Pueribacillus theae: one gene and its partner. The protein of the gene in region 1 binds, or shares a complex with, the protein of each later gene. Links are inferred from orthologs where the notes say so. Each region holds a gene or a part of one and is shown in the gene's direction. Other genes may lie near its edges. The genes, in order: DCC39_RS08775 and DCC39_RS01845.

What was found.
Region 2: the proteins of DCC39_RS08775 (region 1) and DCC39_RS01845 are in contact, whole or in part, in a crystal structure (PDB 3TUF), measured with the Bacillus subtilis proteins. The link is inferred for Pueribacillus theae from one-to-one orthologs.

The regions. Positions count from the first base shown.
Region 1 is NZ_QCZG01000015.1:24,496-27,772, reverse strand. Bases 333-3,277 are described here. They hold DCC39_RS08775 (M23 family metallopeptidase), read left to right. Parts: upstream 333-1,353; coding sequence 1,354-2,202; downstream 2,203-3,277. Other genes in these bases: mreB (rod shape-determining protein), read left to right, coding at 2,952-3,277; spoIIID (sporulation transcriptional regulator SpoIIID), read left to right, coding at 2,541-2,813; spoIID (stage II sporulation protein D), read left to right, coding at 333-1,287. Also shown: murA (UDP-N-acetylglucosamine 1-carboxyvinyltransferase), read left to right, coding at 1-138; more of spoIID, read left to right, coding at 286-332. UniProt on the Bacillus subtilis protein: Involved in forespore engulfment and required for anchoring membrane proteins on the forespore side of the septal membrane. Forms a channel with SpoIIIAH that is open on the forespore end and closed (or gated) on the mother cell end.
Region 2 is NZ_QCZG01000002.1:93,143-96,447, reverse strand. What follows is about bases 234-3,206. They hold DCC39_RS01845 (SpoIIIAH-like family protein), read left to right. Parts: upstream 234-1,415; coding sequence 1,416-1,997; downstream 1,998-3,206. Other genes in these bases: accC (acetyl-CoA carboxylase biotin carboxylase subunit), read left to right, coding at 2,683-3,206; accB (acetyl-CoA carboxylase biotin carboxyl carrier protein), read left to right, coding at 2,149-2,670; spoIIIAG (stage III sporulation protein AG), read left to right, coding at 763-1,413; spoIIIAF (stage III sporulation protein AF), read left to right, coding at 234-766. In the rest of the region: spoIIIAE (stage III sporulation protein AE), read left to right, coding at 1-119; more of spoIIIAF, read left to right, coding at 143-233; more of accC, read left to right, coding at 3,207-3,305. UniProt on the Bacillus subtilis protein: Involved in forespore engulfment. Forms a channel with SpoIIIAH that is open on the forespore end and closed (or gated) on the mother cell end.

The DNA.
Region 1 (3,277 bases):
GTGAATCTGACCGAAAAACTTGCATCATTGGGTGCAAATATTGAACGGGTAATCGAAGAACCAGTTCCAGTGAAAGAGAAAGAAGCCATCCCTCAAAGCAAACCAGCCATTTTAAAAGTAAATCCAAATTTTGCTTAAAAAACGACACATTTGCTGTCGTTTTTTTAAATTGTATTAAGTGCTTGTATTAATCATGCTTTCAAATTTCAAGTTTTTCATTTTGTTCTAACAGCCTGTCTCTCCCCATAAAATATAAGGAAAAAACTATTATAGGGGAGCGCATATATGAAACGAATTTTACTCTATTTATCTTTATTAACAACAATTGTCATTCTTATACCTACTTTAATCGTTCTTCCTTTTTCCTCAAGCGAAAAACAGAAAAGCGACATCCAAACAAAAGTGGCGGAACCTGAACAAGAAGAAGAAAAAATTGATATTCCTGTGTATCGCACATTAAAAAAAGAAGTAGAAAATGTCCCGCTTGAAAGCTACGTAGCTGGGGTTCTCTCTTCAGAAATGCCGGCAAACTTTGAACTGGAGGCACTTAAAGCCCAAGCATTGGCAGCAAGAACGTACATTGTAAAACAGCTGCTTCATCCTGCAGAAATGAATTTACCGGAAGGGGCAGTTGTAACAGATACTCCTCTTCACCAAGTTTACCTCAGTCATGACGAACTAAAAGAACTTTGGGGAAAAGATTTCCAATGGAAATATGAACGCATTCAAAAAGCGGTTCAAGAAACGAAAGGAAAAATTCTAACGTATGACAATCAGCCAATAACAGCATCGTTCTTTTCAACGAGCAACGGATTCACAGAAAATGCAGAAGATTATTGGGAAAATGAACTTCCTTATTTAAAAAGCGTGGCAAGTCCGTGGGATAAAGTATCGCCTAAATTTCAGTCAAGCGAAACAATGCCTGTCAAAGCATTTGAAGAAAAGCTTGGCATCTCACTTTCAAAAGAAAAAAACACCGGTACCATTATGAAACGGACAGAAGGGAAACGGATTGCAGAAATTAAAATTGGAGATAAAACATTTACAGGCCGTGAAGTAAGGGAAAAGCTTGAACTGAATTCGACAGACTTTTCCATTGAACGGAAGGGGAATACCGTTTCAATTTACACAAAAGGCTATGGGCACGGTGTTGGCATGAGCCAATACGGAGCGAATGGCATGGCAAAGGAAGGGAGAAAAGCAGAAGAAATCGTTGCACATTACTACAAAGGCATCGAAATTTCCAACATCGAACCATTTGAAAGCAAATTAATTGTTAAAAATTAATATTTTTTGCATAAATAGGTATATTATTCCAGGAATCTGATCAAAATGGTTCCTGAGGTGATAAAAATGAAAGATCATGAAAAAGAAATGCCTTCAAAAATGAAAAGGCTATTTCGCAAACGTTGGTTCTTCCCGGCTGTCTATTTAAGTGTTGCCGCTATTATCATAGCTACTGTCCTGTGGATGCAAAATGGCAATGAATCCGCAACCGAAGAGGAAGGAACAGGGACAGCGCATAACTATGATGAAGAAGCCGTGCCTACTGCAAAACAGCAGGAAGTATTCGTTGAGCCTGTATTGGCGAAAGATATTGAAGTCAAAGTGCCATTTTATGATGAAAAGGCATCTGCTGAAGAACAGGAATCTGCCCTCGTTTTTTATAATAACAAATACTACCAAAACAAGGGAATGGATTACACACTGAAAAGCGGAGAAACATTCGACGTAACGGCTGCTATGAGTGGAACCGTTGCAAAAGCTGAAAAAGATGCATTATTAGGCCACGTTGTTGAATTAAAGCATAGCGATGGCATAACAACCATCTATCAAAGCCTTGCTAACTCATCCGTTAAAGTCGGAGACAAAGTGGAACAAGGCGATGTCATCGGTGAAGCAGGCAGAAACCAATTTAACAAAGATGCCGGCGTACATGTCCACTTTGAAATACGTGATAATGGCAAACCAGTAAACCCGCTTGATTCTTATGGAAAGACAGTATCAGCCATTTCAAGCAGCGAAGACGCTGAAGTAACAAGCGAATCTGAAGCTGATTTGGAAGAACAGGCAAACGAAGAAAACAATAATGCGGAAAACAATAACGAAGAAAACAACAACGAAAACAATAATCAAAAACAAGAAAAAACTGAAAATAACGCAAAACAAAAAGACGCGACATCTTCAATGACGAACGCGTAACAGCTTTGGAAAAATGCCAAAGCTGTTTTTTTTTTTTTTGAAAAATAAGAAGGAAAACCCGCTTCTCGGAAGGTAAATCGCACCCGAGGGGCATCAAGCAGCATCGTTGTTTGAATAGAGAAAAAAATAAAAACCTCTTGTCCCCCTTGACTAATTGGTATATAACCGATCCTTCATTAATAAAATGTTACAAACCAAATTATGAGGGGCAGAGGTGAGAAAGTGGTTCGCTGCGAAGTAGGATTTACAATTTGATGACTTTTACATTCTACCTTCGAACAGCATCACGAGAAGTCTCATTTCGCATCTCTCACATCCAAGTTAGGGAGGCGAGTGGTGTGCACGATTACATCAAAGAGCGTACCATCAAGATTGGCAAATATATCGTGGAGACAAGAAAAACTGTAAGAGTCATCGCCAAAGAATTTGGAGTATCCAAAAGCACTGTACACAAAGACTTAACAGAGAGGCTGCCAAATATTAATCCAGAACTTGCAAATCAAGTAAAACAAATACTCGATTACCACAAATCAATCAGGCATTTACGCGGAGGTGAGGCAACGAGAAAGAAATATAAGCAAAGCACAAAAAAGGAAGCGGTTAACAAATAAAAAATAACATTGTTTAAACAAATTTAATGGTTTTTATTCCTTGCGATTTTATTTATGCTATAATCATATAATGGGTAAATTTATATATACGGATTTAGGACTTACGATACATTGAATTTTGCAAGGAGGAAATCATGAATGCTGTCACGGGATATCGGAATCGATTTGGGAACGGCTAACGTCGTTATTTATGTCAAAGGAAGGGGGATTGTACTAGATGAGCCATCAATCGTAGCAATTGACACAACTACCGGGAAAGCGCTTGAGGTTGGAGAAGAGGCGTACAGGATGATCGGCCGAACACCTGGAAATATTGTTGCCATCCGTCCGTTAAAGGATGGAGTTATTGCGGATTTCGATGTAACAGAAATGATGTTAACACATTTTTTAAACAAAATTAACGTAAAGGGATTTTTATCGAAGCCGCGGATAGTCATTTGTGTACCAACAAATATTACCGCGGT
Region 2 (3,305 bases), on another replicon or contig:
ATGTCATCGGAAAATCTGTCTTATTTATTTTTGTTTCACTTGGAGTTGTATCATTAATGTTTTTCCTCACAATCACAATCATGATCGGAATGGGAAATGCTGCATACATGATGCGCTGAAAATGGCAGGAAGGGGGAGCAATGTGCAAGCACTAAGCGAATGGGTAGGAAATATCGTTATCCTGATTTTAATCGCCGTCATTATGGATATGCTTGTGCCGAATAATAGTTTGCATCAGTACGTCAAAATGGTCATTGGGCTCTTGCTCATTCTCCTTTTGCTCTCTCCGCTATTATCGATTTTTTCTTCGGACAAAGATAAAATCTTCGAATCGATAAAATTTGAGCAAGCGATTTCGGAAAATGTCTTTGAAAAAAAGATGAATCATAAGAAAAATGAAATACAAGCCACCCAAGATGCATATATTGAAGAACAAATGGCTGTCCAAATGAAAAACCAGGTGGAAGAGGAGCTGATGGAGCAATATGAGGTAAGTGTCGAAAAGATTCGCATCAATTTTAAAGAGAAAAGCGATCGAACCTATGAAAACATCCTCGGTTTACAAGTATTTCTTACGACTAACAAAGAAAATCAAGTAAAAAATGTAGAGCCCGTCGAGGTAGTAACAATTGGGGAAGAGCAATCATTTACATTAAAAGAACGAGGAAAAACAAATGAGATACGCAAGTTTCTTGCGAAGCAATGGGGGATTGATGAGGAGAAAGTTACTGTCGAAATGGCAGGAAGGGAAAGGGAAAAGTTGTGAAAAAGGAAGAATTGAAAAAAGCATTTCAAAAACTCATTGAACCAAAAGGAGAGAAAAGCAAAAAGCCATTTAACATATACTTCTATTTGCTCCTTGGGTTAGGTGTTGCCATTATGCTTTTAAGCAATATGACTTCGACTTTCCAAACAAAAAATGAACCAGAAATGAGCAATACAAATGCTGAAGAATCCGAGGAAAAAGATGCGTTTGCCAACCGCTCTTCCAACCCTTCCACAATTGTTGAATATGAAGAATATTATGAAAGGCAGGTCCGGGACATTTTATCAGATGTTATTGGAGTCTCGAACGTCTCTGTAAAAGTAAACATCGCTTCAACAGAAAAGAAACTCTACGAAAAAAACAGAAGAAACGAAAAGCAAGTAACAGAAGAAAGCGATCGTGAAGGAGGCACGAGAACGATAGAAAACAATTCAATGGATGAAGAAACGATTATCGTAAGAGACGGCGATAAAGATAAGCCAGTTATTATCGGAAGTGAAAAGCCGAAAGTAACCGGAGTCATCGTTGTTGCGCAAGGTGCCGAAAGCATGCAAGTAAAGCAGCAGATTATTGAAGCTGTCACACGATTTCTCCACGTCCCAAGTTATCAAGTTTCGGTTTTGCCGAAAAAAATAAAGGAGGAGTAACATTGGTATTGAAAAAACAAACAGCATGGCTTTTAACGATGTTAAGTTTAATTATTGTATTATCTGTCTACTATATCGTTTCGCCTGGTGAATCGCCTACAAATGTGGCGTACGTTGAAGATGAAGAGAAACAAACAAACAACGAAGCGAAAGATGCCAAAGAAGAACTTGAAACCTCAAACAAAGAAGCTGCTGAAGATCAAGCGGAAGTAACAACCATTTCAAGCGATGAAACATTTGCAGCGCTAAGAATTAAAATTAACGAAGCAAGAGAAAAGCAGCTGGCAGAGTATCAGGAAGTCGTTGCCTCAGGAGAAATTTCAGCAGAGATGAAAAGTGAAGCATTCAATAAAATGGAAAAATTAAACGACCAATCACAACAAATCACCGTATTGGAAACATTGTTAATGAATCAGCTAGGCTACGACGATGTGATTGTGAATCCAATCGATGGGGAAAATTTTAATATTATTGTTAAAGCAGACGAGGTATCAAAGAAAGAAGCGAATGATATTATGCGCAAAACGGTTGAACAGCTTGGAGAAGGCAATGTAAGCAATGTGACAGTTGAATATGCAAAGTGATGATCGATTAGAAGAGCCGAAGGTGGATTGCCATCGGCTCTTTTCGCTCGACAAATTTTTTTTAAGTAAACTATACTGTAATTAAGCGGTATGCTATAATTATTCAAGAATTTTTAAATTTTTTGTTTTTAATATGGAAGGAGTAAAGCAAATGTTTAAAGTACAAGAACTACGTGAACTCATTCGATTGGTCGATCAGTCATCAATCAATGAATTTACTTACGAAAACGAAGGAACGACAATCACATTGAAAAAAAATGCAGGAGCGGCAATTGTTCCTGAAGTTCAGCAAGCAGTAGAAAAAGTGGTACAAGCTCCTGCTGCGGAAGCGCTTCAACCGAAGGTTGAACAAAATACACAACCGGCGCCTGCGCCAAGCCCTGCAGCCGAAAAAGCAGAATCACAAGCTGAAAAAACGCAAGATCAAAGCAATTTACATAAAATCGAATCGCCAATGGTGGGAACTTTCTATGCGGCTTCCTCCCCTGATAAGCCTCCTTATGTAAAAGCCGGCGACAAAGTTGAAGAAGATACGATCGTTTGCATCGTCGAAGCCATGAAACTATTTAATGAAATTGAAGCAGAAGTAAAGGGCGAAATTGTTGAAGTTTTAGCTGAAAACGGCCAACTTGTTGAGTATGGACAACCACTATTTCTCGTTAAACCGGAATAAGGGGCGGCGAATATGAATATAAAAAAAGTTTTAATCGCAAACAGAGGAGAAATTGCTGTACGGATTATCCGTGCATGTAAAGAACTTGATATCGAGACTGTTGCCGTTTACTCAGAGGCTGATAAAGACGCCCTTCACGTTCGATTAGCAGACGAAGCATACTGCATTGGACCTACAGCAGCGAAAGACAGCTACTTAAACTTTACGAATATTATGAGCATCGCCACTCTAACTGGTGTTGACGCCATCCACCCGGGCTACGGTTTTTTAGCCGAAAATGCTGACTTCGCCGAAATATGCAAAGAATGCAACATTACGTTTATCGGCCCAAGCCCTGAAGCTATTACAAAAATGGGTACGAAAGATATTGCCCGCTCAACAATGAAAAAGGCAGGGGTACCGATTGTTCCGGGGTCGGAAGGCATCATCGGGAGCGTGGACGAAGGGCTTGAGATCGCGTCTAAAATTGGTTATCCTGTTATTATTAAAGCAACGGCTGGCGGGGGCGGAAAAGGTATCCGTATCGCACGTGACGAGAAAGAATTAGCCAACGGCATTAATATTACACAACAAGAAGCGGCAACTGCTTTTGGCAATCCAGGGGTCTACATCGAAAAATTTATTGAAGATTTCCG